DNA from 2 places in the Streptomyces sp. NPDC051180 genome. Region 1 is predicted to be linked to the other one. Evidence: riboswitches for the same ligand, from Rfam matches in the RefSeq annotation. Region 1 holds a riboswitch; the other holds the start of a gene.

Region 1 (5,528 bases):
GAGGAGGAGTCCGGCGTCGACGAGTTCGGTGACGGTGTCGACGCGGATGACGCCTGCCTGGCGGAGCAGCGCGGAGACCGTGGCGTGCGGGATGCGGGTGACCGGCACCCGGTGGCCGGGCGGGGCGCTGCCGCTGTGCCGGGCGCCCTTGACGACGACGACCGGCTTGACGGCGGCGGTCCGGCGGGCCAGCCGGGTGAACTTGCGGGGGTTGCCGATCGACTCCAGGTAGAGGAGGACGACGTCGGTGCCGGGGTCGTCGTACCAGTGCTGGAGGAAGTCGTTGCCGGAGACGTCGGCGCGGTTGCCGGCCGAGATGAAGGAGGAGAGGCCCGCGCCGCGCCGGTGGAGCCCGGCGAGGAGGGCGATGCCGATGGCGCCGGACTGGGTGAAGAGCCCGATGCGGCCGGCGGCGGGCATCTGCGGGGCGAGCGAGGCGTTGAGCCGGACGTCGGCCGCGGTGTTGATGATCCCGAAGGCGTTGGGGCCGATGATGCGCATCCCGTACGAGCGGGCCTGCCGCACGAGTCGGCGCTGGCGCTCCCGGCCGTCGGCGCCGCTCTCCGCGTATCCGGCGGACAGGACCACGATGCCCCGGACGCCGTGCTCGCCGCAGTCGGCGACGGCCTGCGGGACGCGTTCGGCCGGGACGGCGACGATCGCCAGGTCCACCGGTGCGCCGATGGCGCCGACGGACGGGTGGGCGGGGACCCCGTCGAGCTCGGCGGGGCTGTCGGTGAGCGCGGCGTTCACCGCGTACACGGGTCCGCTGAAGCCGGCCCCGATCAGGTTGCGGAGCACGGTCCGGCCGACGCCGCCGGGGGCCCGGCCGGCGCCGACCACGGCGACGGAGCGGGGGGTGAGGAGCCGCTGCACGGAGCGGGCCTCCGCGCGCTGCTCCCGCGCACGCTGGACGGCGAGGGAGCGGTCGGTGGGTTCGAGGTCGAGGTGGAGCCGGACGGAGCCGTCCTCGAAGCTGCGCTTCTGGGTGTAGCCGGCGTCCGTGAAGACCTTGATCATCTTGTTGTTGGCGGGGAGCACCTCGGCGGCGAAGCGCCGGATGTCCCGCTCGCGCGCCACGGCCGCGATGTGTTCGAGGAGGGCGGAGGCGACGCCGCGCCCCTGGTGGGCGTCCTGGACGAGGAAGGCGACCTCGGCCTCGTCGGCGGGCCGGGAGGCGGGCATCCCGCGGTCGTCGATGCGGTCGTAGCGCACGGTGGCGATGAACTCGCCGCCCACGGTCGCCGCGAGTCCCACCCGGTCCACGAAGTCGTGGTGGGTGAAGCGGTGGACGTCCTTGGCCGACAGGCGCGGGTAGGGGGCGAAGAAGCGGTAGTACTTCGACTCGTCCGAGACCTGCTCGTAGAAGCTGACGAGACGCTCGGCGTCGTCGGCGGTGATGGGTCTGATGCGCGCGGTGCCGCCGTCGCGGAGGACCACGTCCGCTTCCCAGTGGTCGGGGTAGGCGTGCTCCGGCGGGGCCGGTCGATCCGCCGCTTCCGACTGCTCCGACGCGCTCTGCATGGGGTCAGCCTACGGCCGCGACACGACCGCGGCACCGCTCGCGCGGCGGGTGTGCGCCGTGCAAGGTAGGGAGGGCCGAAGGGCGGTCCGATCCGGGCCGAAGGTCGGCGCGAGCACCACGCAGCACATGAGAGACTGGTCTAGACAACCCGCTTGAGACCCGAAGGGCAACACCATGGCTGAGCGCCGCGTCAACGTCGGCTGGGCCGAGGGCCTGCACGCCCGCCCCGCGTCCATCTTCGTCCGTGCCGCCACGGCTTCCGGCGTCCCGGTGACGATCGCCAAGGCCGACGGCTCCCCGGTGAACGCCGCGTCCATGCTCGCCGTGCTCGGCCTGGGCGCGCAGGGCGGCGAGGAGATCGTCCTGTCCTCCGACGCCGACGGCGCCGAGGTCGCGCTGGACCGTCTCGCGAAGCTGGTGGCCGAGGGCCTCGACGAGCTCCCCGAGACCGTCTGATCCGCTTCCCCGTGGAATCCCTTCGGATTCCGCACACGCAAAGCCGTGACTGCCGAAATCGAGGCGGTCACGGCTTTCGCTTTTCCCGGACGATCGATTTCGGGCAGCGCGAACAGCGCCCACCGAATTCCTGTTCTTTGTATACGGCCACTTCGTTAATTCCGGACGCTCGCCGTGTTGACGACATGTTGCGAAACCCTCACACGGTCGCGTCCCGATGTTTTCAGGCGGTGCAGCGACAGGGTGCGCTCCGCGTGGAGCGCGGTCAGCGCGCGGGCCCGCTCGGCGTCGCCGCGCGCCACCGCGTCCACGATCGCGCCGTGTTCGGACCAGACCTCGACCGGCTGGGCGGGCTGGTCCACCACGTACATCCAGGCGATCTTGTGGCGCAGCTGGGTGAGCAGCGCCGTCAGGGCCGGGCTGCCCGACGCCTGCGCGAGCGTCTCGTGGAACCAGCCGCCCAGCGAGCGCAGGTCCTCGCCCTGACCGCGCCTGGCACGCTCCTGCCCCAGCCTGACCAGGCCCCGCAGGACCTTGAGGTGGGCGTCGGTACGGCGCTGGGCGGCCCGCGCCGCCCCCAGGGGCTCCAGCAGCGACCGCATGTCGAGGAGGTCGGCCGCATCCTGCTCCGTCGGTTCGGCGACGTGCGCGCCCGCGTGCCGGCGGGTGAGGACGAAGCCCTCGGACTCCAGGGTGCGCAGGGCCTCGCGGACCGGGACGCGCGAGACCCCGTACCGGCGGGCGAGCTGTTCCTCGGTCAGCCGGCTGCCCCGCTCGTAGACACCGGAGACGATGTCGTCCCGGATCGCCGTGCATACCGACTGCGCGGGAATGCGCATATCCGACCTCCGCCTTGGTCCGCGCGAGACAATTCGAGCGGCGCCTGTTCTGCGCCTGATCTTCGACTCTATTGCAGCGCGCCCGAATTTCCGATGCCCCGAAGGAATCCTTGGCGAACGTCACCGGCTTCGGGACAGCGAAAAGCCCCGGCTCAGTACGAGCCGGGGCTTTTGCGACGCGATGCGCGGGCGGTGCGGGTCAGACCGCGACGCCGCGGGCGCGGAGGTACGCGATCGGGTTGATGTCGGAGCCGTAGTCCGCGCCCGTGCGCGCCTCGAAGTGGAGGTGCGGGCCGGTGGAGTTGCCGGTCGAGCCGGAGACGCCGATCGGCTGGCCGGGCTCGACGGTCTGGCCGACGTGGACCCCGATGGAGGAGAGGTGCCCGTACTGGGTGAACGTGCCGTCGTTCATCCTGATGACGATGTTGTTGCCGTACGCGCCGCCCCAGCCGGCCTCGACGACGGTGCCGGAGCCCACGGAGACGACCTGCGTGCCGTAGGCGGCGTGGAAGTCGACGCCGGAGTGGCTGCCGGAGGACCAGAGCGACCCGCCGGTCTTGTAGCCGGTGGAGATGTACGAGCCGGCGACGGGGAGCTGGAAGGAGGCCAGGCGGCGGCGCTCGGCCTCGCGGGCGGCGCGCTCGCGCTCCAGCCGGATCTCCTTGGCGCGGGCCTCGGCCTTGCGCTTCGCCTCGGCCTTGGCCTTCGCCTTGGCGATGGCCTCGACGGCCTCCCGCTCCTGGGCGGCGGCCTGGGCGTTGATCCGGTCCACGAGGGAGTCCTCGGTGATCACCTGGGTGAGGCCGGTGTCCTCGGGGGAGCGGTTGTCCGTGTCGGCGGCGAGCGCCGGGGAAGCGAGGGTTCCGATGACGCCGGTGGTGGCGAGGGTCGCGACGCCTGCGATGCCCACGCCGCGGCGTGCCATCCGGCTCGGACCACGATGCTTCCCGGTGGCACGGGTGAACGCCATGTAGGGGCTGGTCCTTTCCTTCCTTCTCGCCTACCGGGTTAGCTGACGGGTTCGGAGCAGGAAGGTCTCCTACGGGCCCCTCCGCACGAGACGAAGGCGTCCGATTCACCCCAGGGACTCGATGTGGGTCCCCGGCTCCCCAGGCTCGCGCCTGACGGGGACTCGGCGATGACTGTCCGATGCCGCGGCTGCGGCACGTGCAACTGACGAACAGCCGCACCGACGCTATGCGGATCGTCTTTCAATCACCAACCGGACAGGCTTTTTGTAAGACATGCCACAGGGCATACGATCACCGTTGCCCTCAATACGGACAAAGGGGAGGACCCCGGCGAACAGCTCGCCGGGGTCCTCCCGTTGCCTCACGAGGGCCGGAATCAGCCCGTCACGACGGTCACTTCGCCGATGCCGAGCTCCCGCACCGGCTCCGCGATCTGCGCCGCGTCGCCCACGAGCACCGTCACGAGCCGGTCCACGGGGAAGGCGCTGACGACGGCCGCGGTCGCCTCGACCGTGCCCGTCTCCGACAGCCGCGCGTACAACTGGGCCTGGAAGTCGTCCGGAAGGTGCTGCTCGACCTGGTCGGCGAGCGTCCCGGCGACGGAGGCGGCCGTCTCGTACTTGAGCGGCGCGACGCCCACCAGGTTCTGCACGGCCGTCTCGCGCTCCGCGTCCGTCAGCCCCTCGGCGGCGAGGGTGCGCAGCACCTGCCACAGGTCGGCGAGGGCCGGGCCGGTGTTGGGCGTGTCGACGGAGCCGCTGATGGCCAGCATCGAGGCGCCGTTGCCCCCGGCGTCCGAGCGGAGCACCTGCCCGAAGGCCCGCACGCCGTACGTGTAGCCCTTCTCCTCGCGCAGGACCCGGTCGAGCCGCGAGGTGAGGGTGCCGCCGAGGCAGTACGAGCCGAGGACCTGGGCCGGCCAGACCCGGTCGTGCCGGTCCGGACCGACCCGGCCGATGAGCAGCTGGGTCTGGACGGCGCCGGGACGGTCCACGATGACGACCCGTCCGGTGTCGTCGGCGGTGATCGGCGGCATCGGGAGCGGCTCGGCCGGCTCGCCGGTCCAGGCGCCCAGCGAGTCCGCGAGGACCTTGTCGAGGTCCACGTCCGTCAGGTCGCCGACGACCACCGCGGTGGCCGTGCCGGGCCGCACGTACGCCTCGAAGAAGGCGCGGACGGCGGCGGCGTCGATGGCGGCGACGGTCTCCTCGGTGCCCTGACGCGGCCGGGACATCCGGGACTCGGCCGGGAAGAGCTCCTTGGAGAGCTGCTTGGCGGCGCGGCGGCCCGGGTTGGCCGTCTCGTGCGGGATCTCGTCGAGACGGTTGCGCACCAGGCGCTCGATCTCGGTGTCCAGGAACGCCGGCGCGATCAGGGCCTCGGAGAGCAGCCCCAGGGCCTTGGGCAGCCGGGAGGCGGGCACCTCGAGGGAGACCCGCACACCCGGGTGGTCGGCGTGCGCGTCGAGCGTGGCGCCGCACCGCTCCAGCTCGGCCGCGAACTCCTCCGCGCTGTGCTGGTCGGTGCCCTCCGAGAGCGCCCTGGCCATGATGGTGGCGACACCGTCGAGACCGGCGGGCTCGGCGTCCAGCGGGGCCGGCAGGAAGATCTCCACCGCCACGACCTGCTGGCCGGGGCGGTGACTGGTCAGCAGCGTCAGACCGTTGTCCAGCGTCGTCCGGTCCGGGGCGGGAAAGGCCCAGGGCCTGGCGACACCCGGCGCCGGCTGCGGGTGGA
Region 2 (5,528 bases), on a different contig from region 1:
GTTCTGCTCCTTGATGGCCTCGATGGTCCTGCCGACGCGCTCCACGTCCCGGTCCGTCGGGCCGCGGCCGCTCGCCACCAGGCAGACCCGCTTGGCGCCGCCCGCGACGCCCGCGGCGGCGGCCTGCGACGCCTCGTCCGGCTTGAGCCAGGTGTACTTGAGGATCTCGGCCTTGGAGCCGAGGCGCTGCGAGCAGTACGAGCAGTCCTCGGGGCAGAGCCCGGACTTCAGGTTGACCAGATAGTTGAGCTTCACCCGTCGGCCGAACCACTGGCGGCGCACCTTGCCGGCCGCGGCCACCACATCGAGCAGTTCGTCGTCGGTCGTCGCCAGCACGGCGAGCGCTTCTTCACGGGTCGGCAGCTCGCGCCGCAGCCCCTTCTCCACCAGCGTGTTCAGCAGGTCCATAACCGCTGATCCTTGCCTACAGCCCACCCCCGGGCCAAGGAGGAACCGAACAAACGCCCCCGATCGGGGTGTGTGGATGACCACATCCCGACCTCGGCCTCCTCCGGCTAGTGTCTGTGCGCTGCCTACAAAAGGATCGCCGCATGCCACAGGCCGACGACGCGCGGGCCGCGGGCCCGCGCCGTACCGCGTTCGACTGGACCGACGCCGAGGCGCGCCGCCGGGCGGAAGCCGGTCTGGTCCGGACGCTGCGGCCCCGGGCGGCCGAGTCGGACCTCCTCGACCTGGCGGGCAACGACTACCTCGGGCTCACCCGCCGGCCGGAGGTCACCGAGGCGGCGGCCGAGGCGGCACGGCGCTGGGGCGCCGGCTCCACCGGCTCGCGCCTCGTCACCGGCACCACCCGGCTGCACGCCCGTCTGGAGCGCGAACTCGCCGACTTCTGCGGCTTCGAGGCAGCCCTCGTCTTCTCCTCCGGCTACACCGCCAACCTCGCCGTGCTCACCGCGCTCGGCGGCCGGGACTCCCTGATCGTCTCCGACGCCGCCAACCACGCCTCGATCGTCGACGGCTGCCGCCTCGCCCGCGCCGAGACCGCCGTCGTCCCGCACGCCGACCCCGAGGCCGTGCGCAAGACCCTGGACGCGCACCCCGGGCGCCGCGCCCTGGTCGTCAGCGACTCCGTCTTCTCCGTCGACGGCGACAAGGCGCCGCTGCCGGAACTGGCCGCGGCCTGCCGCGCGCACGGCGCCGGTCTGGTGGTGGACGACGCCCACGGCTTCGGCGTGCTCGGCGAAGGCGGCCGGGGAGCCCTGCACGAGGCCGGTCTGGCCGGCGACGAGGACGTCGTCGCGACCCTCACCCTGTCCAAGTCCCTGGGCAGCCAGGGCGGCGCCGTCCTCGGGCCCGCCCGGGTCGTCGAGCACCTGGTGAACGCAGCCCGCACCTTCATCTTCGACACCGGGCTCGCCCCCGCCGCCGCGGGCGGCGCGCTGGCCGCCCTGCGGGGGATCGCCGCGGAACCGGGCCTCGCCGAGCGGGCCCGGACCGTCGCGACCGTCCTGCACCGGCGGCTCACCGACGCCGGGCTGACCGCGGCCCGCCCCGACGCCGCCGTCGTCTCGGTCCGCGCCCCCTCCCCGGAGGCCGCGCTCGCCTGGGCCGCGGACTGCCGCGAGCAGGGCCTGGTCGTCGGCTGCTTCCGGCCGCCCTCGGTGCCCGACGGCATCTCGCGGCTGCGCCTGACGGCCCGGGCCGACCTGACCGACGCGCAGATCGAGTGCGCGGTGGAGACGATCCTGCGGACGGCGCCCGTCGGCTGAGTCGCCCGGCGCCGCCCGGACGGGGCGGCCGGATGCCCGCCGGCCGACGCGACGGCGGCCCAAGCGTGTGCGCGGGCCGCAGAGTTCACCGCTTCGGGCGACAGACAGGGACATATCTTGGTGGAACCCCGCCCGGGGCGGCACGATCGGTGGCACTCTGACGCGAAGTGCAATCCGGGACGATGTTCCCGGCGGGAAAGGGACAGCGTCGCATGGCAGATCACCAGGAAGCATCCGTCACGCTGCCGAGCGAGCCCGCCTCGGTCCCCACGGCCCGGCGGTACGTCGCGGACGTCCTCACCGGCTGGGGACTCGACGACACCGCGGACACCGCCGACGCGATCCGTCTGATCGTCTCGGAACTGGCCACCAACGCCGTCCTCCACACCTTCGGCCTGTCGCCGACGTTCACCGTCGACGTCCGTCTGGTGCGCGAGGAGGTCCTCCACATCGGGGTGACCGACAGCCACCCCCGCAGGCCCCGCCGTCTGCCGGCGGCGGTCCAGCAGGACAACGGCCGCGGCCTCGTCATCATCCGCTCGCTCGCGGCCGAGGCGGGCGGCCGGTTCTCCGTCACGCCGACCGACGACGGCGGCAAGACGGTCTGGATCACCCTCCCCTGGACGGCCGCCCCCGTACCGATCCGCTGACCCGCCCGCAGGGGCCGGCCGGCCGCCGGGACGGGGCGGCCGCACGGTGGTGCGGGGAGGGGCGGTCGTACGGGGCTCCGGCGGCTCGTGGAGGTTCCACGCCGGTGGTGCCGACGGGGACACCGGGGTGCCGGGGCGGTGGTCCGGCCGGAGAGCGGGGCGGCGCCACCCCGCTGCTCATGCCGGTCCGAGAGGCCGTGTCAGCGGCCGGGGGCCGTCAGGGACGCGGCCGTACACGGGTCGTCATCGGACGCGGCCGTAGTAGACCTTCGACGACCAGATCCTGTCGAGCTTCACCCACGAGCCCGTCTTGGGCGAGTGCCAGATCTTGCCCGCCCCGGCGTAGATGCCCACGTGGTAGACCCTCCCACCGGAGTGGAAGAAGACCAGGTCCCCCTGTTGTCTGCTGGACGCGGCGATGTGCCGGGTCTTGTTGTACTGCTGCTGCGCGGTGCGGGGCAGCGACTTGCCCGCCTTCTTGTACGCGTAGAGCGTCAGGCCGGAGCAGTCGAACCGGGTGGGTCCACTGGCTCCGTACCGGTACGGGGCTCCCTTCTTGGACTGGGCGACGCTGAGTGCCTTGTACGCGTGTGAGGTGGCTGCCTGGGCCTCCGGCGCCGCTCCCGGTGCGAGCAGCGTGCCGCCGACGGCGGCGAGGGTGAGAGCCGAGACGGCTCCGGCCCGGGACAGCAGGGACGGGACGTGCATCTGCGCAGTCATGCGCAACCCTTCGTCAGCCGCCTGCGAAGGATGACCTGTCGGGTTCGGGCTGGCGAAGATGCCCGGCCGCGGCTGCGGCTTCACCCCAAGGAGCGGCCTCGCTGCCGGAACAGCGCGTACGCCCCGTAAAAATCGGGTCCTCCACTCCTGCCGATCCACTCCTGTCGACCAGACGTCCGGGACAGCGGCAGGACTCGGCGTCCGCCCGGACCGCCCCGCCGCGGCGGCGGGGGCTTGTCGTCGTCAGGGATCTTGACTCACGACATGGGCGAAAACCGAGTTGAAACGGCGATATGTGAGGCTCCTCACGACTGATCCATTCAGGTGGACAGGCAGCCTTTGTGATCTTCCGAGGTTTGGCCGACGAGCCCCGCACCAGCGATGGAACGTTCGATTCCGCCAGATGTGTACACCTGCTGCGCAACTCACCCGCTGCATTTGTCGACTCGTCGACTACGCCGAACGAGCGAGGGATTCTGCGGCGCGCGTCGGCCGTCCGGCCCTCGACACGACACGCGGGAATGTCAACTCGCGCGGGTGTCGGGGACGGTGACCCGCCCCGTCCGGCGCTCGCCGTCCAACACCCGCAGGGCGCGCGCCAATGTGTCCGCGTGCACCTCGTTCTCGCCCCGCATGTGCATGAGCGTCAGGGCGGCACGCAGCGCCTCGACTCGCCCCACCAGGGCTTGTGCCGCCCGCAGGGCCCCATAGGTATGCGAACCCCTGGATGGGTTGATCTTCCCCAGGAGGTCGACGACTTCGAGGTAGGCGTCGACGAACTCGCCCTCGGCCCGGGTCAGGGCGGGCAGCGGCGGCAGCTCGGGGACCACGTCGGTCTCACCGCGCCACGCCGCCGGCGGGAGCCCGCCGGCGGCTGACGAGGTGGTCGACCAGGCCGTACGCGACCGCCGCGGGGGCGTCCAGGACCGTGAGGCGGTCCAGGTCGGCGTCGATCCGCTCCCGGCTCCGCCCCGTGTGTTCGGTGAGCATGGCGGCCACCAGGGCGCGCTGCCGCAGCAGTTCGCGCGCGTGGACGTCCAGATCGCTCGGCTGTCCCCGCATCGGCTCGTCCAGGGCGGGCTGTTCGAGCGTGACCCGGGCGCCGGGGAGGACCATGCGCTTGCCCGGGGTGCCGGCCGCGAGCAGCACGGCCGCGGTGGACTCGGCGCGGCCCAGGCAGGTCGTCTCCACGTCGGAGTGGAGCGAGCCCATCGTGTCGTGGATCGCCGTCATCGCGGTGACCGCTCCGCCGGGGGAGTTGATGTACAGCGCGATGTCCTGCCCCGGGGACGCGTGGTCGAGGTACAGCAGCTGCGCGATGACGTCGTTGGCCGAGGTCTCGTCGATCGGAGTCGACGGCGACAAGGCGCCGCTGCCGGAACTGGCCGCGGCCTGCCGCGCGCACGGCGCCGGTCTGGTGGTGGACGACGCCCACGGCTTCGGCGTGCTCGGCGAAGGCGGCCGGGGAGCCCTGCACGAGGCCGGTCTGGCCGGCGACGAGGACGTCGTCGCGACCCTCACCCTGTCCAAGTCCCTGGGCAGCCAGGGCGGCGCCGTCCTCGGGCCCGCCCGGGTCGTCGAGCACCTGGTGAACGCAGCCCGCACCTTCATCTTCGACACCGGGCTCGCCCCCGCCGCCGCGGGCGGCGCGCTGGCCGCCCTGCGGGGGATCGCCGCGGAACCGGGCCTCGCCGAGCGGGCCCGGACCGTCGCGACCGTCCTGCACCGGCGGCTCACCGACGCCGGGCTGACCGCGGCCCGCCCCGACGCCGCCGTCGTCTCGGTCCGCGCCCCCTCCCCGGAGGCCGCGCTCGCCTGGGCCGCGGACTGCCGCGAGCAGGGCCTGGTCGTCGGCTGCTTCCGGCCGCCCTCGGTGCCCGACGGCATCTCGCGGCTGCGCCTGACGGCCCGGGCCGACCTGACCGACGCGCAGATCGAGTGCGCGGTGGAGACGATCCTGCGGACGGCGCCCGTCGGCTGAGTCGCCCGGCGCCGCCCGGACGGGGCGGCCGGATGCCCGCCGGCCGACGCGACGGCGGCCCAAGCGTGTGCGCGGGCCGCAGAGTTCACCGCTTCGGGCGACAGACAGGGACATATCTTGGTGGAACCCCGCCCGGGGCGGCACGATCGGTGGCACTCTGACGCGAAGTGCAATCCGGGACGATGTTCCCGGCGGGAAAGGGACAGCGTCGCATGGCAGATCACCAGGAAGCATCCGTCACGCTGCCGAGCGAGCCCGCCTCGGTCCCCACGGCCCGGCGGTACGTCGCGGACGTCCTCACCGGCTGGGGACTCGACGACACCGCGGACACCGCCGACGCGATCCGTCTGATCGTCTCGGAACTGGCCACCAACGCCGTCCTCCACACCTTCGGCCTGTCGCCGACGTTCACCGTCGACGTCCGTCTGGTGCGCGAGGAGGTCCTCC

What was found. Region 1 has a riboswitch for cyclic di-AMP ahead of AB0424_RS15505 (M23 family metallopeptidase). Riboswitches for the same ligand answer to the same signal wherever they lie in the genome.
Region 2: linked by a shared signal. The riboswitch ahead of AB0424_RS00490 (C40 family peptidase) and the one ahead of AB0424_RS15505 (M23 family metallopeptidase) in region 1 are both predicted to bind cyclic di-AMP.

The regions. Positions count from the first base shown of each region.
Region 1 is NZ_JBFBBC010000007.1:175,103-180,630, forward strand. It holds gene AB0424_RS15490 (GNAT family N-acetyltransferase) at 1-1,524, opposite strand, end outside; gene AB0424_RS15495 (HPr family phosphocarrier protein) at 1,700-1,981, shown strand; gene AB0424_RS15500 (GntR family transcriptional regulator) at 2,137-2,820, opposite strand; gene AB0424_RS15505 (M23 family metallopeptidase) at 3,020-3,790, opposite strand; cyclic di-AMP (ydaO/yuaA leader) riboswitch at 3,803-3,968, opposite strand; gene AB0424_RS15510 (pitrilysin family protein) at 4,168-5,528, opposite strand, start outside.
Region 2 is NZ_JBFBBC010000001.1:95,735-101,262, forward strand. It holds gene bioB (biotin synthase BioB) at 1-408, opposite strand, end outside; gene AB0424_RS00480 (8-amino-7-oxononanoate synthase) at 552-1,730, shown strand; gene AB0424_RS00485 (ATP-binding protein) at 1,943-2,380, shown strand; gene AB0424_RS00490 (C40 family peptidase) at 2,624-3,100, opposite strand; cyclic di-AMP (ydaO/yuaA leader) riboswitch at 3,104-3,310, opposite strand; gene AB0424_RS00495 (hypothetical protein) at 3,625-3,930, opposite strand; gene AB0424_RS00500 (ATP-dependent Clp protease proteolytic subunit) at 3,938-4,465, opposite strand; partial or broken gene AB0424_RS00505 (aminotransferase class I/II-fold pyridoxal phosphate-dependent enzyme) at 4,452-5,081, shown strand; gene AB0424_RS00510 (ATP-binding protein) at 5,294-5,528, shown strand, end outside.